DNA from 2 places in the Halobacillus sp. BAB-2008 genome. Region 2 is predicted to be linked to the other one. Evidence: riboswitches for the same ligand, from Rfam matches in the RefSeq annotation. Region 2 holds a riboswitch; the other holds the start of a gene.

Region 1 (12,885 bases), on a different contig from region 2:
CGCCCGTCTCGCGCTTCACTTCTTCGATCAGATCCCGCGCGATGTTACGAGAAGAGAAGCGGTCCTTCACACGGCCTTCGATCATAATAATGATCTGGAATTCCGTCTTCAAATAGTAGAGCTGTTTATCGGCACGGAAACGGTTGACTGTTGTCTCCAGCTCATCCAGCATGTATTTGTACTGGGGAGCGGTCACAGAGAAGACAACCACCGAAAACCTGTCAGGAACCTGAAGCATCGCTAAGGAAGCATCGTGACGGAACTGACGCTCGCTGCCGTACTCATGCTGCAGCAGCTGCCAGAGCAGTTCCTCCTTCCGTCCTTCCTTGGCATTCACCTTCATGAACTGATCATATATTAATTTCCCTAAATGGGGCGTAATTTCCTCCAAGAAATGTAAATCCGTTTCCTCCAGAGAATGATCCGACTCCTGAATCCACACATAGCCGAGCGTATGGCCTAGATGCTTGGCAGCGATGACGACCCGCTGCTGGAAGCCGAGGTCCTCGATTGGAGAAATACGGATCGCATCCGGCTGTTGATCGAGACGCTGGACGATCCCTTCCTTCTTCAAGCGGTCGATGATGAAGATCGGACATTTCTTGGACAAAATCGTTTTCTGCTGGGTTTGATCGAAGTCATCGAAAGCAGAGCTGTAGGACACGAGTTCAAAATTCTTATTTTCAATGATGACCGGTTTCTTCAGTTTCGAACTGATCAATTCTGTCGCTTTATGGATATCTTCTGCCTGAAGGATCAACTCTTTCACTTCCATAGGAATCCTTACCTTTCCAAGTAGGTTGAATGTCATGCGTTACCCTCCATTATATCCGTTGTGGTTGGAAAGAAAAAGCAATTGTACCGGAGAAAACCCGCCGGTTATGAAAAAAGCTCCCCCATTCCGGGAGAGCTTTGGTTTGTTGTAAGGAGTAGATGACATTTTCGAATACGTTTTTAGAACGTTTCCGAGATCGTCTTCGCCTGCATGTGCAGCGCCAGATAATCCGGTCCGCCGGCTTTAGAGTCGGTTCCGGACATTTTGAAGCCGCCGAACGGCTGGTAGCCGACAATGGCTCCTGTACAGCTGCGGTTGAAGTAAAGGTTTCCGACATGGAAATCATACTTCGCTTTTTCCAGGTGATCACGGTCATCGGAAATGACTGCACCAGTCAGTCCATATTCCGTATTGTTGGCGATATCGATCGCTTCATCGAAGTTCTTCGCCTTCGTGAAACAAACGACCGGCCCGAAGATTTCCTCCTGCTGCATACGGGAATCCGGCGCAAGGTCTGCAAATACCGTCGGCTTGATGAAATACCCTTTGGAGTCATCACCTTTTCCACCAGTGACTAGGCGGCCTTCTTCTTTCCCGATTTCCATGTAGCTCATGATCTTGTCATAAGCCCCCTTGTCGACGACAGGCCCCATATACACGTTCTCTTCGGAGGCATTTCCGACGGTCAACTGTTCGGCACGCTCTTTCACTTTCTCCAACACTTCATCGTAAACCGCTTCGTGTGCCACGACACGGGAACCGGAGGAGCATTTCTGACCGGAGAAACCGAAAGCAGAAGTGATGATCGCATCGACGGCTGTTTCAATGTTCGCTGATTCATCGACAACGACGGTATCCTTCCCGCCCATTTCCGCGATCACCTGTTTGATATGATTCTGCCCTTCCTTCACCTCGGCCGCGCGTTTGATGATGCGAAGACCGACATCACGGGAGCCGGTGAAGGAAATAAGGGCTGTTTTCGGATGATCGACGAGGTAATCGCCTACTTCGCCGCCGCTTCCAGGGACGAAGTTCAAGACGCCTTTCGGAAGACCGGCTTCTTCCAGCACTTCAACGAATTTGGCTGCAACGACCGGACTGTTGCTGGCCGGCTTCATGACAACCGTGCTTCCTGTCACAAGCGGTGCGACAGCGGTACCGGCCATGATAGCGAATGCCAGGTTCCATGGTGGGATGACGACGGCTACGCCTGTCGGTGTGTACACATAACGGTTCTGTTCACCCGGACGGCTTTCCACCGGTTTCCCTTCTTTCAGTTCAATCATCTGACGAGCATAATATTCAAGAAAGTCGATAGCTTCCGCTGTATCCGCATCCGCCTCTTTCCAAGGCTTCCCTACTTCGTACACAAGGTAAGCGGAGAATTCATGCTTGCGGCGGCGGATGATGTGCGCAGCGCGGAAAAGCAGCTCTGCACGGGCACGTGGATCCCATTTGCGCCAATCTTCAAAAGCGTCCGCTGCTGCCTGCACTGCTTTCTCTGCAAGTTCCGCATTCGCTTTCGATACCGTTCCGACAACCTGCTTCGTATCCGCCGGGTTGATGGACGTAATATGCTGATCCGTGTGCACGCGTTCTCCATTGATGAGAAGGTCATGATGCTGACCAAGCTCTTCCTTCACCTGCTTCAGTGCTTCTTCGAAAGCTTTCTTGTTCTCTTCTACTGTAAAATCTGTGAATGGTTCGTGCTTATATGGTTGGACCATAGGTAAATTCCCCTCTCTGTATAATAAATAGTTTATTTGCTGAAAATCCCTTTCATGGCGAAGGCGATGTTAGCCGGTCTCTCCGCCAGGCGTCTCATGAAGTAGCCGTACCAATCTTCCCCGTACGGCATATACACACGGACTTTATATCCCTCTTTCAGAAGGTCTGCCTGCATTTGTGTCCGCATGCCGTAAAGCATTTGGAATTCGAAACGGTCGTTCGGAATGTCATGCTCCTTCACGAGCTGCTTCGTATAAGCGACAATCGCATCGTCATGGCTTGCAATGGCCGTATAGTTGCCGTTTAACAAGTTCTTTCTGATCAAATGCTTGAGGTTATCATCGACGAGCTTCTTCTCTGGGAAAGCTACTTTGCCGGATTCCTTGTAAGCCCCTTTGACGAGGCGCAGGTATGGATCGTATTCATTGAGATCATCCAAGTCCTGATCGGAGCGGTACAGATAGGATTGAACGACAGTTCCGAGGTTCGGGTAGTCTTTCTTCAGCGCTTTGTATATGTCCAGCGTCGCTCCGCACCTGGAGGAATCCTCCATATCAATCGTCACGGTGATACCATGCTTCTCCGCTTCCTTCAGGATCAGTTCCATATTCTCCATCACAAGCTCATGGCTGATATCAAGCCCGAGGGAGGTCAGCTTCAAGGACACTTCCGATTGAAGTTGATGGGCAGCGATCTGCTGAATACTGCGGATGCATTCTCCGGCCCGGTCCCTCGATTCAGACTCACAGTCGACGAATTCACCAAGGTGATCGACGGTTACCACGAGTCCCTCCTCATTCAATTGCTTGATCAGCGGTATTGCCTGAGGGAATGTTTCTCCCCCGACTATCTTGTCCGCTCCGAATCTTGTGCCGAAGCGCTTGGCCATCCGATCTAACATCTTATTGTTGGAAAGGTATAAGAAGAAATTCTTACTGATGGCTTCCAAGATCCCCACACCCTTTCATCATTCTCTATCGATCCATACAAGCTTTATCCGGTGTAACTCGGAAATGTTTAATTGTTAAGAAAATTGTAACGAATAACGCTTACATTTGACAACGTGGTCGAAACACAAAGATACCCCCGCCTTTTTATTGTTTCAGCACAAAAGTGTCGAAAGGTGTTTTCACCACCCATATAATGGGAATATCCACTTTCTCTTACCGACCCATGATAAGTGTCATGGGTAAGTCCTGACGTTTGTGTCTTATCGTCGGTCCTCTTATCTCTTATGATGGGGATAACGACCAATCAAAGAGGAGAAAAACCTATGAACAGCGCCAAACAAAGAGAGTTGAAGAAAAGTGTTTCCGCATATGCGAAACCGGATACAGCCGCCGGCGTCCGCCAGCTGATCAATACACTGATTCCATTTATCCTGCTGTGGTATTTGGCTTACGCCAGCATGGCTTTATCTGTATGGCTCGCCATTCCAATCGCCATGATCGCCGGAGGTTTCGTGATCCGGGTCTTCATCATTTTCCATGACTGCACGCACCAATCCTTCCTGAAAAGTCAGAAGGCCAACCGTGTCATTGGAACGATCTCGGGTATTTTGACGCTCTTCCCTTTCGAAAAATGGAAACGGAGCCACTCGATCCACCATGCGACGAGCGGTAATCTTGATAAACGTGGTACCGGTGACATCTGGGTGATGACGGTCGATGAGTATGTGAACGCGAGTTTCAAAGAGCGTCTCGCTTACCGTCTGTACCGCAACCCGATCGTCATGTTCGGACTCGGACCGATTTACTTGTTCCTTATCTCCAACCGCTTCAACCGCAAAGGTGCAAAGCGCAGAGAACGTTGGAATACGTACATTACCAACGTGGCGGTCGTCGCCATCTACTCCCTTCTTATCTGGGCGATCGGCTGGCAGGCATTCCTGATCATCCAGCTGCCGATCCTTTACGTATCCGGTGTTCTCGGAATCTGGTTGTTTTACGTCCAGCACCAGTTCGAGGATTCCTATTTTGAAGATGAATCGGAGTGGGACTTCGTTAAAGCAGCGGTCGATGGAAGCTCTTATTATAAGCTTCCGAAGTTGCTTCAATGGGTGTCCGGAAACATCGGTTTCCACCACGTCCACCACTTGAGCCCGCGGGTACCGAACTACGCCCTGGAGAAGGCACACGAAGAGACGCCTCCCCTTCAGCACGCAACGACCATCACGCTGAAGACGAGCCTTGAGTCGATCCGCTTCCGCCTGTATGACACGGAAAACAAGACATTCATTTCCTTCAAAGAAGTGAAACCGTTACTGGAGAAAAAGCAGCGACGTGTCCAAAGCCGTCCAAGGTTCCAGGAAGACCAGTAATTCCACCAAAACCCATTCCTTTGAATGGGTTTTTTCTTTATTTTCCTTTATGCTTAAGTGAGAGAAACAAGGAGGCCGCCGCCATGCAGAACTGGTACCATATCATTCCGAAGAACACAGGACTCAGCATTTATGTCTGGATTATCTTCTGCGTCCTGCCGTTCTTCTTCATTTTCCGCTCCTCTTCGATGTATGAAATGATGTTCGGCATTTTGATGACGCTGCTCTTCTTCCTTGCGTATCGTCTGTCCTTCATCTCCAAGAGCGGATTCGTATATCTGTGGGTGAGTATCGAAATGGTGATCAGTCTTTTGATGACCATTTCGTTCGGATACATCTATTTCGCCCTGTTCCTCGCTTTCTTCATCGGGAACATTAAGAGCCTGGGTGGGTTTCTTTCTCTCTATATTGTCCACCTGGCAACGACGTTGATCGCCATCACCGTCACTTTCATCCATCAGCTTGATTCGGTATTTCCGAACCTGCCGTTCATTATCATCACCGTCATCGGTGTGATCCTGCTCCCCTTCACTGTCCGCTATCGGAACCAGCAGCAGAAGCTGGAAGGCGAACTGCAGGATGCCAATGAACGGATTTCCCAGCTGATGGTCATCGAAGAAAGAGAGCGGATTGCGCGGGACCTTCATGATACCCTCGGACAGAAGCTGTCGATGATCGGCTTGAAAAGCGACCTCGCCCGGAAGCTGATGGACATGCAGCCGAATCGAGCCAAGCAGGAAATCGATGATATCCGGATGACCTCACGCAATGCGTTGAAGGAAGTAAGGGAAATGGTATCGAATATGAGAGGGACGAAGCTTGAGGATGAACTCGTCCGCGTCCGGCAGATTATCGAGGCAGCGGAAATGACGTTTTCCTACGAAGGAGATCCGGTGCTTAAGAACACCCCGCTGCTTGTTGAGAACGTACTCAGTATGTGCCTGAAGGAAGCAGCGACGAATGTAGTCAAGCACAGCGAAGCTTCCACCTGCCATATTACGATCCATCCCTCACCAAATGAAATTCTCGTCACGATTGCCGACGATGGGAAAGGGATTCCGGAGACGCTGGAACCTTTCCAGGGACACGGCTTACAGGGAATGCGCGAACGGCTGGAATTCGTTAACGGAAGGCTGGAAATCCGTTCCGAAGAAGGAACCAAGCTGCTCTTTCACGTACCGAATGTGATAAAAAACAAGAAAAAGGAGGGTCCGGCATGATACGGATCGTCATTGCAGAAGACCAGCGTATGCTGCTGGGCGCGCTGGGCGCCCTGCTGGATTTAGAAGAAGGGATGGAAGTCGTCGGTCAGGCGGGAAACGGTCAGGAAGCAGTCAACCTTGTCCGTGAAGAAAAGCCGGACATCTGCATCATGGATATTGAAATGCCGGTGAAAGACGGCCTGGATGCCGCCGAAGAAATTCAAGAGGAAACATGCAAAGTCATCATCCTGACGACTTTCGCCCGCCCCGGTTACTTCGAACGGGCAAGAAAAGCGGGAGTCAGCGGGTATCTGCTCAAAGACAGTCCGAGTGAGGAACTGGCAACGGCCATCCGTAAGATCATGAACGGCCAGCGCATCTTCGACCCGGAGCTCGTTGATCTTGCCTTCACCGAACCCAACCCGCTCACCGAACGGGAACAGGAAGTCATTCAGCTGATGGCAGATGGAAAAAATACGAAGGATATCTCTAAAGAGCTGTTCATCACACCAGGGACTGTCCGCAACTACGTATCTGTCATTCTGGAAAAGCTGGAAGTAACCAACCGAATCGAAGCGATCTCTCGTTTTAAAGAAAAAGGCTGGTACAAACGGTCGAAATGATTCCCCTGATAAAAAAACAGCCGGTCCTGCTTATACTCGCAGGACCGGCTGTTCTTTGGTGTTTTCTTATAGTTTGAAACGGCGGACATGGCGATTCAGTTCTCCTGCCAGATCCGACAATTCGGCGGCACTTCGAGACACTTCCTCCATCGATCCGCTCGACTGCTGGGCCGAAGCAGCTGCCTGTTCGACCCCCGCCGCCGACTCTTCTGTAATCGAAGCGATTTCTTCGATGGAACGGTTCATATCTTGTCCTGCGCCGGCAATTTCGCGAAGGTGGGCAGAAATCTCCTGGATTTTAGCTACCATGTCAGAAACGGAATGATGGATCGTATCGAACGTCTCTCCACTCGCCTCCATCTCGACAGACCCCCGGCCCACTTCGGTATATCCTTCTTCCAAGGATTGGACGACCTGCCCGGATTCCGTCTGAATGCCTTCCACGATATCGGTAATATCACCGACAGAAGCAGTGACCTGCTCTGCAAGTTTCCTCACCTCATCCGCAACGACGGCAAAGCCTCTGCCGTGCTCACCCGCACGGGCGGCTTCAATCGCCGCATTCAACGACAGCAGGTTCGTCTGAGACGCAATCGCTTCAATGACCTGGACAAGCTTGGAAATTTCCCGAGACTGCCTATCGAGGCCTTTCACTTTCTCGACCGAATCCTTCACAATCGTATCGATCCTGTGCATCTGGCCGATCGCTGCCTTCATCTGCTCCCGACCTCCTTCTGCAAGCTCGAGTACTTGAGAAGACGAATGCGACACGTGCCCGCCGTTCGCATCCGCAACCGCAATTTTATCTGTGAAGGTGCGCATCTGTTCCGCCAGACTGGAAGCACCGTCCGCCTGGGACTCTGCTCCGGAAGACATTTCCTGCATCGTCGAGGCGATCTGCACGCTTCCTTCCCTCACTTCTTCCGATGCCTGATCAAGCTCCCTGCTTTGCACCGTGACACGGTCGGAGGTCAGGGAAACCGATTCGATCACTTCCTTCAAGGCCGCCTGCATCGTATTCATCGCACCGGCAAGCGCCCCGATCTCATCCTTGCTCTTCACTTCCAGATCCCCTTTACTGATGTCGCCGCCCGCAAGGTGACGCATCCGTTCTGCGACACGTTTGATCGGCCTGGAGAGGTTATTCGCCATCATCCATGCGAAAAGGAGTCCAACCAGTATGACTGCCGCAGAGATAATCAATCCCCAGAACATCATAGCTGCGCCGCTTTCCAACACGTTAGATCCCATCTCCTGGATTTCCCCTTCTCTACGAATAGAGGCTTCTTCATAGATGGTTATCAATTCATTACTTACCGGAGTAACCGTATCTTCGAGCGCTTTCAGGGCTTCCTCTTCCCGACCGTCGTCAAACCGTTCAAACACCTCTGTCCGCACAGTCCCTTCCCATTCAATACTGTCCGTGACAAGCTGCCTGATGTCATCGGAGTCCGTCCGGTCCAGGAGATCCTTCTGCATCTTCATGCTGTCTTCCGAATACGCTTCAAAGGTTTCCCTGTATGCGTCATCGTTAAAGAGTACATACCCACGGGCTGCAGCTACCTTCTGTGATAAGTTATAGGCGAGCTTCTCATCGAGGATCAACAGCGGCAGTTCACGGTCGACGATCCCCTTCGTATTCTCGTTCGTCCTTGAAGTAGCGAAATAGTTGAAACTCGCGAGCAAAACCGTCAATAAAATGACCACAGAGAAGGCCGTCAAAATCTTTCCTCTTATACTTTTCATCGTTGAAACCAGGTCCCCTTTTTTATTATAGTTATCTATCTTTTATATCGGGTTGATGGACCTTTTTATGTAGTTCCTCCTCTCCCATGTGCAGGTCGGCATAAGCCAATGTGCAAAAACATTGTCGAAGATTTGGAATTTTCATCGTTCGTGTTGTATTTGAGGACAATTTTTGTTACGATCAAGCTAACTAAATATTTTCTTATTTCAAATTTTATTTGGAGTAAGGATAGAGGTGCAATGACATCAGTACGCATACGGAGGAGAATGAGCTCTGAAGATCGATGCGGAAAGGGGAAATTGCCGAAGCTTCTCGAATCTCATCTTCCTGAAGCTGGTTCTGATACTGAAGAAGTGCAGGACTGTCATATAGGAGACTATATGGAGGGCTATCTTACGCAGGAACGGATACAAAGTTTCTACGGCAGCAGCGATTCCCTCGTTGCTGCCGTTTTTGTTTATTTACTGCGCTGAATGGTCCTGATGCCTCGGTCTGTATTTAAAAAAACTTACTAAAAGGTGTGAGGTTATGAATTTCGGCCAAGTATTAACAGCAATGGTAACCCCGTTCGACAACGATGAGAATATTGATTATGAAGCGACACGTGCTTTGATTGACCATTTGATCGACAACGGTTCGGATGCGTTGGTCATCGCAGGAACGACCGGAGAATCTCCGACGCTTACGAAAGAGGAGAAGCTGTCCCTGTTCCGCTTCACTGTGGAAGTCGTCGACGGACGTGTTCCGGTCATCGCAGGAACAGGATCCAACAACACACGAGCATCTATTGAGCTGACGAAGGAAGCAGAACAGACCGGCGTGGATGCCGTCATGCTCGTCGTCCCTTACTACAACAAACCAGTCTCAGGAAGGGATGTATCAGCATTTCCGCACCATCGCTGAAGCGACTTCCCTCCCGGTCATGCTTTATAACATTCCGGGAAGAAGCGTCGTCAACATGGAACCGGAAACGATCATTCGCTTATCTAAGATCGACAACATCGTTTCCGTTAAAGAAGCGAGCGGCGATCTCGATGCGGCGACGACCATCATCCGCGAAACGCCGGAGGACTTCTCCGTCTACAGCGGAGAAGACGGCAACACGCTGCCGTTCGTTGCCATCGGTGGGACAGGTATCGTCTCCGTCTCCTCCCACGTCATCGGAAAAGAAATGCAGCAGATGATCCAAAGCTACCGTGAAGGAGACGGCGCCTTCGCAGCAACGCTTCACCAGAAGCTGCTCCCGGTCATGCACGCCATCTTCTCCGCACCGAGTCCATCACCGGTGAAAGCAGCCCTGAACGCTCTCGGCGTCCAGGTCGGAGGCGTCCGCCTGCCTCTGCTGCCTTTGACGCAGGAAGAAAGCAAGCGGGTTTTGGATATAGTAAGCACGATCAGACAAGACGAACGAATGGCATCATAAAGAATAAAGGAAGGCGTGCTCTCTGGATAGGAGCACGCCTTCCTCTTTTTTAACCCATTAAAATAGGTGATGATCCGTTTATCAGCGTACGGGATAAAAATTTAGAATGATCAGAGCGGGGTGGATAGGACCATTGAGTATAGTCAGTCCTTCCACAATGAGATGCAGTCTTTCATGGATGTTGCTTCTTTTATTTTTAAATTACCTTTTTTGTACATCTTAGGCTGGCAAGGACCGAACTACCCTTTATTCGTTACCTTGCTCCCTTCTGTGCTTTTATGGCTGGGGTTACAGAGTAAGTTACTCGTCCAATCCAAAAGAAAAGAGAAACATAGCCACAGGGGAGTCGCCGGAAGAGCAGCTTTCCCCTTCCTGTCCCTCCTCCAACAAAAAGAGAGCCTTCCACACCATTGGGAGGCTCTCTTCTATGCCTTACTATTCAAACGAAGCTGGAAGGTCTTTTCAGTCGATCGTGACCGTCCAGCCTTCCGTATCTTCCTTGCGGCCGCGCTGAATTCCGGTGATCGTGTCATACAGCTTCTGGGACAGATCGCCGATTTCATGATCATTGATGACCATTTTCTTACCGAGCCAGTTCAATTCCCCGACAGGAGAGATGACGGCAGCCGTTCCTGTTCCGAACGCTTCCTCCACTTTCCCCTGTTCGTACCATTCATACAGCTCTTCGATCGCAATTCGGCGCTCGGTGACCGGGATGCCCCACTTCTCCAAAAGCTCCAGGATCGATGCGCGCGTGATCCCCTTCAGGATACTGCCGCTCAAGGCAGGTGTGACGACTTCTCCGTCCACTTTGAAGAAAATGTTCATGCTGCCGACTTCTTCGATGTAGCGTTTCTCCACACCATCAAGCCAAAGCACATCGTTGTTGCCTTCCTCGACCGCCTTCGCCTGGGCCTGATAGCCGGAGGAATAGTTCCCTGCTGTCTTCGCCATGCCGGTGCCGCCTTTGACCGCACGGGTGAATTCATTCTCGACGTTGATCGTGACAGGCTTCAAACCGCCGGAGAAATACGGGCCGACTGGAGAGAGGATGATCATCAGCTTGTAGGATTTCGACGGCGCAACGGCGAGGTTCGCTTCTGTCGAAATGATAAATGGACGGATGTACAGCGACGTCCCTTCAAAGGATGGAACCCAGTCTTTCTCCAGCTCCACAAGCTCCTTCAGATAACCCAGCACTTCGTCTTCATCAATCGCCGGAATGCTCAAGCGCTCACTGGACAAGTTCAAGCGTTCGAAGTTCTTCTCCGGACGGAAAAGCAGGACGCGGTCATCATCCGTACGATAAGCCTTCATCCCTTCGAAAACCGTCTGCCCGTAATGGAAAATCATCGCTGCCGGGTCGAGTGTCAGCGGCTCATAAGGGACGATGCGGGGCTCGTGCCAGCCTTTATCCGCTTCATAATCCATCACAAACATATGGTCTGTGAACGTTCTGCCGAAAGGGATCTCTTTCGATTCCGGTTTCTTCTTCTTCGTTTCGCTTTGAATGATGCTCAATGCCATTGTCAGGACTCCTTTATTTATGTAATCGCCGGCCGGGGCCGTTTTTCAAATAATACTATCCATTGTACGCCCACTTCCGACAATTTTAAAGAGGATTTGCTTGAATAATCGAAATACGATACATGGAGCATCATGGTATACTGGAAAAAGGCAATATACGGAAAGCGTGGTGTCTTTTTTGTTTAAATTATTGTTGATTGAAGACGACCGGACGTTGTTCCAGGAAATGGAGGAACGTCTGTCGCAATGGTCGTATGAAGTATATGGGATCGATGACTTCCAACAGGTGATGAACCGGTTCACCGATGTAAATCCCGATCTTGTGCTCATTGATATCCAGCTGCCGAAGTTCGACGGCTTCCATTGGTGCCGGATGATCCGTGCCCACTCGAACGTACCGATCATCTTCCTGTCCTCGAGAGACCATCCGACGGACATGGTGATGTCGATGAACCTGGGTGCCGACGATTTCGTCCAGAAGCCGTTTCACTTCGATGTGCTGATTGCGAAGATCCAGGCGATCCTGCGCCGCGTCTACAACTACAATACGGAAACGAATAAGTGGAAGACTTGGCAGGGAGCCACCATTGACTATGACCGCAACCGCGTGTCCAATGAAAAAGGATCGATCGATTTGACGAAGAACGAAATCCTTATTTTGAAGCAGCTGGTGGATAAAAAAAGCAAGATTGTCAGCCGGGAAGAGCTGATCCAGCGTTTGTGGGAGGATGAGCGGTTCGTCAGCGACAATACCCTGACCGTCAACGTCAACAGGCTGCGCAAGAAACTCGCTGAAATCGACTTGGGAGATGCGATTGAGACGAAGGTCGGACAAGGCTATGTGGCGAAGGAGGATTCGCAATGATCGGGGCATTTCTGAAAGAACGCCTTGCTTGGATCGCCTTTCTTTTCGGTCTGCAGGTGCTGGCAGCTCTCGTTGGTGCCATCGATTCGACAATCCCGGTCACCTCCGTTCTGTACTACAACTTTCTGTCCTTCCTTTTAATTGCGCTGTTTTTATTCATCCGGTACCAGAAGGAAACCCGCTTCTACCGTCAAATGCAGGAACGGGACCGGGACTTGGATCTTTCGACTTTTCCGGAAGGGGACAGTCCGTTTGAACGGATCATCGACGACAACGTCACAGACCATATGGAACGCTTGAAACAGGAGCTTGCCGATAACCAGCACCGATTGGAAGAAGAGAAGGACCAGCTGCTCTCCTGGATCCACGAAGTGAAGACGCCGATGAGTGCGATGCACCTCCTGTTTGATAAGATCGAAGATTACAAGCTCAAGTCCCAGCTGACGTATGAATGGATGCGGATCCACCTGCTTCTAGACCAGCAGCTCTATCAGAAACGGATCCCCTTCATCGAGAATGACCTTTATATAGAAGAAATAGAGTTAGAGCCGCTGTTATTCCAGGAAATCCGTACCCTTAAGTCCTGGTGCATGCAGAAGGGAATCGGCTTCGATATCGATTTGGAAGCGACACACGTGTTGAGTGATGCAAAATGGCTCGCCTTCATCCTGCGCC
Region 2 (12,140 bases):
TCATCGGGGATTTCATTTCCCGTCGATTGGATAAAAGATAAAACAACCTTAGGAGGAAAATACTTATGAAAAAATGGTCACTAGGTTTACTGGCACTATTGTTCACTGTTGTCCTGTCCGCCTGTGGTTCTTCTGATGAAGAATCCGGTGATTCAAATGAAATTAAGGTGGGGGCTACTAGTATTCCTCACGCAGAAATATTGGAAGAAGCTAAGCCGCTTCTTGAAGAGGAAGGCATTACGCTGACAATCGATACGTACCAGGATTATATCCTTCCAAATAAAGCTTTGGACGATGGGGACATCGATGCGAACTACTTCCAGACGATTCCCTACATGGAACTGCAGGAGAAAGATAACGGCTACGATTTCGTGAACCTTGGCGGCATCCACATTGAGCCTATGGGGATCTATTCACAGAAATATGATGATATCAAAGATGTAGAGGACGGAACGACACTCGTCATGAGCCGCTCTATATCCGACCATGGACGAATCCTTGCCCTCTTGGAGCGTGAAGGCCTGATCAAGCTTGACGAAAACGTGGAGAAAGTCGATGCCCAGGTGGATGATATCGTGGAAAACCCTAAAAATATCAAATTCGATTCCGGTGTAGATGCAGCCAACCTTCCGGAAACGTATAAGCGGGAAGAAGAAGTTCTTGTAGCAATCAACACGAACTATGCCATTGAAGCAGGCCTGGATCCACAGGAAGATTCTCTAATCTTGGAAAGTCCGGATTCCCCGTATGTGAACGTGATTGCAGCTAACAGCGATGATGAAGACAATGAAGCGTTGAAGAAATTGGTTGAGGTGCTTCATTCGGATGAGATTCAAACGTTTATTGAAGAAGAATACGATGGTGCCGTCGTACCTGTGAAGGAAGACAGCGAATAACGGATAAAACGAGTGGCTGCGGGGATAATAACCGCAGTCACTTATTTTATTGGGAGGTTATACGCATGGAGGAAAACAATAGAACATGGACAGAAACATACTTACACGATTATAAGGAAGGAATGGGCCTGTTCAAGGAGCATATGCCTGAAGTAGCTCATCAATTCAGTCAGTTTACGGAAGAGTGCTTTAAGGAGGGCGAGATTTCTCAAAAGCAGAAGCAGTTGATTGCCCTCGGAATCAGCATCGTGGCCCAGGACGAATATTGCATGATTTATCATACAAAAGGATGTGTCGACCAAGGCGCTTCTGAGAAAGAGGTTCTGGAAGCGTGCGGGGTTGCCGCGGCTTTTGGTGGCGGTGCTGCTCTGAGTCAAGCCGTTACGCTTGTCCAGGATGCCTATAAAGATTTGTCCACAAACGTCAATTGATGGGACAATCCAACAATGGATACCAATGTTGAATAAATGACCATCTGAAATAAAAATAAACGCTTTCATTGGAACATTTGCTTTGTCAAGGCCGTAAATAAGGTTTGGCAGGATTTTATTCCGGGTATCGTTTTGTGATAATCTGGAAATGCAAATAACTTGAAAGGGTTGATTTATTATTAGTGACGATTTACAGCTCCATTATACTGCTGATATGGAAAAAGCCATGCACCAGGCTCATAATATGAGCTATGCCGAGTACAGTAGGAAGCTCGATACAAGGATGAAGGTGGAAGAGCAGCGTCAGCGTAATTTTGAAGAGAGCAAGAAGATAATCGCACAGGTCGACCGTCAACTCCATAGATGAGAAAGTATGGAATCAGGTGCCGTTTAGTCACCTGATTTTTTCATGTTATAATAATGTAGAAACCGAGGGGAATATGTCATTCAGGATGTCCGTTCCTTCTATATTATCAATAGTAGGAAAATGTTGATAACAAATACTAAATGATATAAGATTGTAATGAGAATAAAATGAGAATGGTTCTTTGATCCCTATCAACCAGGACATTCGATAATAATAGATACTGGAGGTATTCATTATGGCAGGATCAACGTTAGAAATTAAAGATCTTCATGTTGAAATTGAAGGTCAGGAAATCCTAAAAGGTGTGAACTTAACAATCAACGGTGGTGAATTCCACGCGGTCATGGGACCAAACGGAACAGGTAAATCCACATTGGCTTCCGCAATTATGGGACACCCTAAATACGAAGTAACCAAAGGTGAAATTCTTCTTGACGGTGAGAACGTTCTGGAGATGGAAGTAGACGAGCGTGCTCAAGCAGGTCTTTTCCTTGCCATGCAGTATCCGAGCGAAATCAGCGGTGTAACGAACTCTGACTTCCTTCGTTCTGCAATCAACGCACACCGAGAAGAGGGCGACGAAATTTCCCTGATGAAGTTCATTAAAGATATGGACGGTAAGATGGATACGCTGGAAATGGATAAAAACATGGCGCAGCGTTACTTGAATGAAGGATTCTCCGGCGGAGAGAAGAAGCGCAACGAGATTCTGCAGCTTATGATGATCCAACCGGCAATCGCTATCCTTGATGAAATTGACTCCGGTCTAGATATTGATGCACTGAAAGTTGTTGCCAAAGGTATTAACGAAATGCGTAATGATTCCTTCGGCTGCCTGATCATTACCCACTATCAGCGTCTGTTGAACTATATCACACCAGACAAAGTACACGTTATGATGCAAGGCCGTGTCGTCAAATCAGGTGGTCCTGAACTTTCCCAGCGTCTTGAGGAAGAAGGATACGACTGGATCAAGCAGGAGCTTGGTATCGAAGACGAAACAATCGGTCAAAAAGCGTAATCAAGATAGGAGGGTAATCATGACAGTAGAAGTCTCACTACCATACGACAAAGATTATGTCACAAAATTCTCTAATGGTCTTCAGGAACCGGAATGGATGAAGAACCTGCGCCTTAGCGCCTTGGAGAAATCAGAATCACTTCCGCTTCCTAAGCCGGATAAGACAAATATCTCTAAATGGAACTTCACCGAGTTCGATCATCACGTAACAAGTGAAACGATCGGTGCGCTCGATGAACTTCCGGTGGAGATAAAAGATTTCATGGATCAGGACAAAGCGCCTAAAAACCTTGTCATTCAGCGTAATCATACAGTGGCTTATGCTGCGATTGATGAAAACCTGAAAGAACAGGGAGTTATCTTTACAGACATCGCTACAGCTCTGCGCGAACACGGAGAGCTCGTGGAAAAGTATTATATGAATGATGCGGTGCACGTCGATGAGCACCGTTTGACAGCCCTTCATGCAGCGCTAATGAACGGTGGTATCTTCCTTTATGTACCGAAAAACGTACAGATTGAAGAACCGATTCAAGCTATTTTCTGGCAGGAAGACCAAAAAGCTTCCTTAATCAATCACATTCTTGTCGTTGCTGAAGAAAACAGCTCTGTTACGTATGTGGAGAACTACATCTCTCATAATAAAGAAGAGAAGACATCTGCTAATATTGTAGCGGAAGTTATTGCCAAGGACGGTGCGAAAGTATCGTATGGTGCAGTGGATAACTTCGACAAAGGAACAACCGTTTATGCAAACCGCCGCGGTGTTGCCTATCGGGATGCCGTCATTGAGTGGGCGTTGGGTCAAATGAATGAAGGGGATACTGTCTCCGAAAATATCACCCACCTGATTGGTGATAACTCCCACTCCAATGCCAAAACGGTAGCAATCGGCCGCGGAGACCAGAAGCAGAACTTTACAGCAAACATCACACACTTCGGTAAAGGTTCAGACGGCTATATTCTTCAGCACGGAGTGATGAAGGATAAAGCATCCGCTATTTTTAACGGAATTGGTAAGATTGAACACGGAGCCAGCAAATCCAACGCAGAGCAGGAGTCACGTGTACTTATGCTCAGTAAAGATGCCCGTGGAGATGCCAACCCTATTCTTTTGATTGATGAAGATGATGTAACGGCAGGACACGCAGCTTCCGTTGGCCGCGTAGATCCTATGCAGTTGTATTACTTGATGAGCCGCGGAATTTCCAAATTCGAAGCGGAGCGTTTGATCATTCACGGGTTCCTTGCACCGGTGGTAAACCAGCTGCCTGTAGAAGCTGTGAAGCGTCAACTTCAGCAAGTGATTGAAAGGAAAGTAAATTAACATGGATGTCAAAGCCATACGCGAGGAATTTCCTATTCTGCATCAGGAAGTCAACGGTCATCCGCTCGTGTATTTGGACTCTGCAGCAACCTCTCAGAAGCCACTGAAAGTGATCGAGAAGTTGAACGAATATTACAGAGGCTACAATTCCAATGTGCACCGGGGCGTTCATACCCTTGGCACAAAAGCGACGGATGAGTATGAAGGCGCAAGGGAAAAGGTCAGGCGCTTCATTAATGCTTCCAGTACGCAGGAAGTGATATTCACAAGAGGAACAACGACAGCCATTAATACAGTCGCCGCAAGTTACGGCAGGAGCAACCTTGGGGAAGGTGACGAAATCGTCATCACACCCATGGAGCACCACAGTAACATCATTCCTTGGCAGCAAATTGCTAAAGAAACTGGTGCGACCTTGAAATACATGCCGCTACAACCTGATGGCACCATTCGTTTGGAAGATGCGAAACAAACGATCACTTCCAATACGAAAATCGTTGCCATCGTACACGTTTCCAACGTGCTTGGTACCATCAATCCAGTGAAAGAGATCGCTCGTATGGCCCATGAGCAGGGAGCCGTCATCCTTATTGATGGTGCCCAAAGTGTGCCGCACATGCGTGTCGACGTTCAGGATCTGGATGCTGACTTCTATGCCTTTTCCGGTCATAAAATGGGAGGCCCTACAGGTATTGGTGTTCTCTACGGGAAGAAGGCGCTTCTTAACGCTATGGAGCCTGTGGAGTTCGGAGGCGAAATGATCGATTTCGTAAACTTGTACGACTCCACGTGGAAAGAGCTTCCGTGGAAGTTTGAAGGCGGAACGCCGATTATCGCAGGTGCTGTCGGACTGGGTGCTGCCATTGATTTTCTTACCGATATCGGCATGGATAACATTCTTGCACATGAGGAAAGGCTTGCTGCCTATGCTCAAGATCGCATGAAAACAGTGGACGGACTTACCATCTACGGTCCGGAACACCGCGCAGGTCTCGTTACGTTCAATTTAAGCGACGTACACCCTCATGACCTCGCAACGGTATTGGATGCAGAAGGAATCGCTGTACGAGCCGGTCACCATTGTGCCCAGCCTCTGATGAGGTGGCTCGATGTATCAGCGACGGCTCGTGCCAGCTTCTACCTGTATAATACTGAAGAAGAAATAGACCGACTCGTTGAAGGACTACAAACAACAAAGGAGTATTTTGGCGATGTCTTTTAATAACTTAGATACACTCTATCGCCAAGTGATCATGGACCATTACAAGAACCCTCGTAACCGCGGATCTATCGAAGGTAATCCGATGATTGTGGATATGAATAACCCAACATGCGGGGATCGTATCCAACTGCAGTTGTTGATCGATAACGGGCTTGTAAAGGATGCCAAGTTCGATGGAGAGGGTTGTTCCATCAGCCTCTCCTCTGCTTCCATGATGACCCAGGCGATCAAAGGAAAGTCCGTAGACGACGCATTAAAAATGTCTAAGCTGTTCTCAGAAATCATGCAGGGGAACGATATTGAGGAAGAAGATATCGACCTCGGTGATATCGAAGCACTCCAGGGAGTTTCCAAGTTTCCGGCTCGAATTAAATGTGCCACGTTAGCTTGGAAAGCCATGGAGAAAGGTGTCGATGAAGAGAAGCAGGACTAAGCGTCTGTTCATACCAAAAGGAGGTATATAATCATGGCTAAAAAAGCGCCAGAAGTAGGAGAGTACCAATACGGATTCCATGAAAAAGATGTGTCCATCTTCCGTACGCAAAAAGGTCTGACGAAAGAAGTCGTCAAACAGATCTCCGACTATAAACAAGAACCAGAATGGATGCTCGACTTCCGTCTTAAGTCCTTAGAGCAATTCTATAAAATGCCGATGCCGCAATGGGGCGGCGACCTATCCGAACTTGATTTTGATGAAATCACGTACTACGTTAAACCATCCGAACGCTCCGAGCGTTCATGGGACGAAGTACCGGAAGAAATCAAAAACACGTTCGACCGTCTGGGTATCCCGGAAGCGGAACAAAAATACCTGGCAGGTGTCTCTGCTCAGTATGAATCCGAAGTGGTATACCACAACATGGAGAAAGACTTGGAAGATCTCGGTGTTATCTTTAAGGATACCGATTCTGCTCTCAAAGAAAACGAAGATCTCTTCAAGGAGTATTTCGGTAAAGTCATTCCTCCGTCCGATAACAAGTTTGCAGCGCTGAACTCTGCTGTATGGTCGGGAGGTTCCTTCATTTATGTTCCTAAAGATACGAAGGTGGAGACGCCGCTTCAGGCATACTTCCGTATCAACTCAGAGAACATGGGTCAGTTCGAACGTACCTTGATCATTGCGGATGAAGGTTCTTCCGTACACTACGTCGAGGGATGTACAGCACCGACTTATTCATCCAGTTCTCTGCATAGTGCCGTAGTAGAAATTTTCGTCAAAGATAACGCCTACTGCCGCTACACAACGATTCAAAACTGGGCGAACAACGTGTACAACCTTGTAACGAAGCGTGCCGTTGCTGAATCCAATGCAACGATGGAGTGGGTCGACGGTAACCTCGGTTCCAAGTTGACAATGAAATATCCAGCCGTTCTTCTTAAAGGAGAAGGAGCCCGCGGTATGACACTTTCCATCGCACTGGCAGGAAAAGGGCAGCACCAGGATGCCGGTGCCAAGATGCACCACCTGGCACCGAATACGTCTTCAACGATCGTATCTAAATCCATCTCCAAGCATGGTGGTAAAGTAACGTATCGTGGTATCGTTCAATTCGGTCGTAAAGCAGAAGGGGCCCGTTCCAATGTCGAGTGTGATACACTCATCATGGATAACGAGTCCACTTCAGATACCATTCCTTACAACGAAATCATGAACGAGAACATCTCTCTTGAGCACGAAGCAAAAGTTTCGAAAGTGTCTGAAGAACAGTTGTTCTACTTGATGAGTCGTGGGATCTCAGAAGAAGAGGCGACAGAAATGATCGTCATGGGCTTCATCGAGCCATTCACGAAAGAACTGCCAATGGAATACGCCGTGGAAATGAACCGCCTGATCAAGTTCGAAATGGAAGGTTCCATCGGTTAATAATGATAAAAGACCGTGCAGCTTATGACTGCACGGTCTTTATTTGTGGGATAATAAATAGAAGGTAAATATCCCTGGTGGAATCATGCATAACGAATCAAGCAGGCGTCATGTTTTATGAATACAAAACGTGATACTATAATAGTATCTATCAAAGGTTAAGGAAGGTTACCATGTTTCTGATTATGTTCTTCATTGGTTTAGTGACAGCAATTATCGGGAGCGTCGCTGGACTTGGCGGCGGCGTCATTCTGGTGCCCGCGTTATTGTTCCTCGGCGATCACTATGCGTCTTTTGACTGGGTCACTCCGCAGTCGATTGTTGGTATATCGCTCGTCGTGATGATCTTTACCGGGATGGCATCCGCCATCTCCTATATTAAACACAAGCGCGTCGATAAGAAAATCGGCGTCATTTTCCTTTATGGAAGCATTCCCGGTGGTATAGTCGGATCGTGGCTGAATCAATTTTTTGAATCAGATGGATTCTCGCTGTTTTTCGGCGTGATTATGATTGCCGTTTCGCTTTTGTTCTTTATTCCAAGACGACGGCCTGATAATCCACTATTTACAACAGGTATTCAAAGAGAGAAAGTCGTGGATGGAGAAACCTATACGTATCAGATGCCCGTCATGTTTGGGCTGGTCTTATCGTTCGCCGTCGGACTATTGTCCGGACTGCTTGGTATCGGCGGGGGATCGCTTATGGTACCTGCAATGATCCTGCTGCTCGGCTTGCCGGCACATATAGCCACGGCTACATCCATGTTCATGATCTTTTTTGCTAGTATATCCAGCTCTGCCACTCATATTGCTCTCGGGCATGTAGAGTGGGCTCATACGCTGTGGTTCATCCCTGGTGCCTATATAGGTGGCACGCTCGGTGCTTGGATGAACCGTAAACTGCGTGGACAGGCGGTCGAATGGTTCTTGCGGATCCTTTTGATTTTGATCGGCATCCGCTTAATCTGGCAAGGAATAGGGTGAGGATACGATGAATAAAGAGAGATTGTATTTCTACTATACAAGCGATCTGCACAGCCATTTTGAAAATTGGCCGCAGATCGTCGGCTATTTTCAAGAAAAAAAAGAGAAGCATGACAGAAGGAAGGAAGATTACTGGTTGTTTGACAACGGGGATCACGTAGACCGTTTCCACCCGATTACGGAAGGGTTAATGGGGAAAGGGAACGTGGAGCTTATGAATCGCGCTGCATATGATGTCGCTACCTTGGGAAATAACGAAGGAATTACCTTGGCTAAGGAAGATCTTCATTCGTTGTATGACGAAGCAGACTTCGGTGTCGTGTGTGCCAACCTCGTTTGTCATCATCAAGAGGCTCCTACATGGCTCCAAAATTATAAAATTGAGACGTCTAAACAGGGGACGAAAATCGGTGTTATTGGACTGACAGCTCCTTTCCGTCCGTTTTATCAACAGTTAGGCTGGGATGTCGAATCTCCTTATGACATACTGGACAGCCTGCTTCCGGAAGTGGAGCGGGAAGCAGATATCATTGTATTGTTATCGCATCTCGGCATCCATGACGACGAAGAGATCGCCAGGCGCTATTCCTCCATCGATGTCATTATCGGCGGACATACCCATCACTTGTTCAAGACAGGCGAGATCGTGGACGGATCATTATTAACGGCCGTAGGAAAGCACGGAACGCATCTTGGTGAAGTGATGATTGAATGGGACAATGATACCCATACGCTTGTAAATAAAGAAGCCTATGCCGTTCCTACGGAGCATTTAGGCAAGGACAAACAGACAACGGATGATCTGCTTCGTATAAGAAAAGAAGCGATGGATCACTTAAACACACCTGTTACAAGGTTGAGAGAGCCTCTTCACATCACATGGTTCAAGGATAACGAATTAATGACAAGTCTTACGGACCAATTAAGGGAATGGACATCATCCGATATCGCGATGTTAAATGCGGGGGTCCTTCTTGATCATTTACCGGCGGGGGAAATCACGTACGAAGAGGTCCACCGCATCTGCCACACCCGATGAATCCCTGCAGGGTCGAGCTTGAGGGCGATAAAATAATGGAAGTGATCCGGGCTGCCCATACGAAAGAATTGATGGAAACCAAATTGAAAGGTCTGGGCTTCCGTGGAGAGGTAATCGGGAAAATGGTCTTTTCCGGAGTGGACATTAATGTACGGAAGGCGTCCAACGGGGAGCTTCAGGTGACGGATGTTACTTTCGACGGCCGTCCGCTTGATCCTGATAAAGTCTATCGTTTCGCTACAGCGGATACGTTTACTTTCGGTCGATTCTTTCCTGAGATCGCCTATGCCTCAGAGAAAAAGTATTATATGCCGGAACTGCTGCGTGATCTGCTGTCTGAAGCGCTTCAGACATACGGGAGTCCGTGAGAAATATTCAAATAAAACCCTTCTCGCCTACATATAGATAGGTGAGGAGGGTTGTTTCATGTCTAAGAAAAGAGTGACGGGCGGGTCGTCGATCGGAAAACGGGTCGTCATCAGTCTACTGTTTTTCGCTGTATTCACAGCCCTAAGCCTATGGTTTATAAACAGGGGAGTCACGCCCGCACTTGTAGATATTGCTGAGACGAAGGCGCAGCAGCTGGCGAGGGATGCAATCAATGAGGCGGTCAGTAAACAAATAGCCGAAGACCTTCAGTTCAATGATCTTGTGAAAATGGAGCAGGATAACCAGGGAAACGTCGTTTATATGGGATGGAATTCCGTCATGGTAAACCGTGCTCTGCGTGACACCACGATTCGGGTGCAGAATTTCCTGAAGCGGATGGAGCTTGGAGAGTTACCGATGGAGGATACCTCACTCGAGCCGTCTATCGATCCGAATATGACGGCAGAGGAGTTAGGGGAGCAGCCGGCCACTTTGATTGAAGTGCCGGTAGGGCTTGCCACAGGAAACAGTCTGCTTGCAAACCTTGGCCCGAAAGTTCCCGTGCAGCTCAGGGTGATCGGCGACGTTCAGTCTCAGGTGAAAAGTAAAATTACGGAATATGGTTTGAATGCCGCCTTGTTTGAGATTTCCATCCATTTTGAAGTAAGTCTACGAATCGTTATCCCGTTCTCTACGGAGACAACGGTCGTAAAGAACGATATTCCGATAGATACGGCGACTATTTTGGGAAAGGTTCCCAATTTCTACAGCGGTGTAGACGGTCAGGACCCATCTTTTTCCTATCCAATGGATCCCTTGCAATAATGCATGTCTACTGGTAGAATGGCTAAGAACTGAATATGCGTGACCTTATCAGATCGGTGAGGTAGAGGCGCAGACATCATGAGTAGTCAATGGGAGTATGACAAGCGAGGATCATTGGTGAAGGGGGTGTCTGCCGAAGTGTAAGACAGCGAGTCGGGCTGTTTAACGCTGGTGTACATCTGAACAGGAGATACACTGTCATGCATGCTTTTTGGGTGCATGGAGCGCTACTGATCGAAATGGAGGATAATCCAATTGCCGCTGAGGCAGTGGTAGATTATTTTCTATCATTGTCTTTTTTATTCCTCAATTTTAATCCACAGTAGCCTTCCAAATCCCGTTACACCATTAGATTAACGGAGGGGAACCACATGGAAGGAACGATCTATTCATTAATTCCAGCTATACTTATGCTTATCCTTGTCCTTGTTACAAGGAAAGTCATCCTATCCCTTGGTATAGGGATCATTGTCGGAGCATTCATGCTTACACAAATGGACATCGGAGCCGGTATCGGCTTGATTTGGTCCATCTTTTCCACTATTTTCTACAGTGAAGGTGCACTTAATTCAGGTAATATTTACCTGCTATCTTTTTTACTTTTACTAGGAGTTACCACTGCATTTATGACAGCCTCCGGAGGCAGCAAGGCATTCGGAAAGTGGGCGGTGAAGCGGATCCGTACACGTCAGGGTGCTACACTCGTACCTGCTCTGCTCGGCATTGTTATTTTCATTGATGATTACTTCAATGCACTTGCTGTCGGGCAGGTGGCAAAACCGGTGACGGACAGGTACCGCGTCTCAAGAGCAAAACTGGCCTATTATATCGATTCGACTTCTGCACCAATCACGGTTATTTCTCCCATATCCAGCTGGGGAGCATATATCATCGGTACCATCGGTAGTATCCTTGCGGCAAATGAAATTACCGAATATGGTGCTTTTGAAGCGTTTGTTTTGATGATACCAGCGAACTTATACGTTTTCGCAGCTTTACTTCTCGTATTCCTGACAATTTATATGCGCCTTGATTTCGGGCCGATGCGCAGTCACGAAATCCGTGCGCAGAAGACAGGAGAGCTCACGAATCCGGAAAAGGGTGACATTCCAGGAGACCTGAATGACGAATTCGAAGAGCACAATAATGGGAAGATTTTGCACTTGATTCTGCCGATTGTTGCGCTTGTCGTCGGTACGGTAGCCATGATGTTCTACACAGGTATTCAGGCAACAGAGGGAAGCGCCACACTGCTTGATGCTTTTGCTAATACGAATGTAAACATTTCCCTGTTCACCGGAGGTCTGGTCTCTGTATTGGTTGCAGGCGGTCTTTACATCAGCCAGCCTAAACCGAAATCAGGGCTTGGCCACGTATTTACAGAAGGACTCAAAGCTATGCTTCCGGCTATCTATATCCTGGTCTTCGCCTGGATGATCGGGGATGTCATCAGCCAGCTTCAAACAGGAGAGTTTTTGGCAAATCAATTTACAGAGGCAAGCATTGATATTGCTTACCTGCCTTTAATCATCTTCTTATTGTCCGGCTTTATGGCGCTGTCTACCGGTACATCTTGGGGAACGTTCGGTATCATGCTCCCGATCGCAGGAGAAATAGCAGCTGTTACCGATCCGTCCATGATTCTACCGGCCTTGTCCGCGGTTCTTGCCGGCTCCGTTTTCGGTGACCACTGTTCACCGATCTCAGATACGACCATTCTTTCTTCTACCGGGGCAGGTTCCAATCATATCGATCACGTCATGACCCAGCTTCCATATGCGCTGCTCGCAGCC

The links. Region 2 has a riboswitch for lysine ahead of D479_RS08205 (Na+/H+ antiporter NhaC family protein). Riboswitches for the same ligand answer to the same signal wherever they lie in the genome.
Region 1: another riboswitch for lysine. It lies ahead of dapA (4-hydroxy-tetrahydrodipicolinate synthase); the one in region 2 lies ahead of D479_RS08205 (Na+/H+ antiporter NhaC family protein).

What each region holds. Positions count from the first base shown of each region.
Region 1 is NZ_ANPF01000012.1:1,133-14,017, reverse strand. Features, by position in the region: gene D479_RS03725 (helix-turn-helix domain-containing protein) at 1-811, opposite strand, end outside; gene pruA (L-glutamate gamma-semialdehyde dehydrogenase) at 955-2,502, opposite strand; gene D479_RS03715 (proline dehydrogenase) at 2,535-3,452, opposite strand; gene D479_RS03710 (fatty acid desaturase) at 3,777-4,823, shown strand; gene D479_RS03705 (sensor histidine kinase) at 4,907-6,043, shown strand; gene D479_RS03700 (response regulator transcription factor) at 6,040-6,648, shown strand; gene D479_RS03695 (methyl-accepting chemotaxis protein) at 6,715-8,394, opposite strand; lysine riboswitch at 8,617-8,794, shown strand; partial or broken gene dapA (4-hydroxy-tetrahydrodipicolinate synthase) at 8,924-9,818, shown strand; gene D479_RS03680 (branched-chain amino acid aminotransferase) at 10,281-11,345, opposite strand; gene D479_RS03675 (response regulator transcription factor) at 11,524-12,210, shown strand; gene D479_RS03670 (sensor histidine kinase) at 12,207-12,885, shown strand, end outside.
Region 2 is NZ_ANPF01000029.1:18,033-30,172, reverse strand. Features, by position in the region: gene D479_RS08260 (methionine ABC transporter permease) at 1-41, shown strand, start outside; gene D479_RS08255 (MetQ/NlpA family ABC transporter substrate-binding protein) at 66-896, shown strand; gene D479_RS08250 (carboxymuconolactone decarboxylase family protein) at 962-1,327, shown strand; gene D479_RS21180 (hypothetical protein) at 1,572-1,694, shown strand; gene sufC (Fe-S cluster assembly ATPase SufC) at 1,930-2,715, shown strand; gene sufD (Fe-S cluster assembly protein SufD) at 2,735-4,042, shown strand; gene D479_RS08235 (cysteine desulfurase) at 4,044-5,264, shown strand; gene sufU (Fe-S cluster assembly sulfur transfer protein SufU) at 5,254-5,697, shown strand; gene sufB (Fe-S cluster assembly protein SufB) at 5,731-7,128, shown strand; gene D479_RS08220 (sulfite exporter TauE/SafE family protein) at 7,302-8,114, shown strand; gene D479_RS08215 (bifunctional UDP-sugar hydrolase/5'-nucleotidase) at 8,122-9,153, shown strand; gene D479_RS21285 (hypothetical protein) at 9,189-9,521, shown strand; gene yunB (sporulation protein YunB) at 9,580-10,347, shown strand; lysine riboswitch at 10,402-10,585, shown strand; gene D479_RS08205 (Na+/H+ antiporter NhaC family protein) at 10,719-12,140, shown strand, end outside.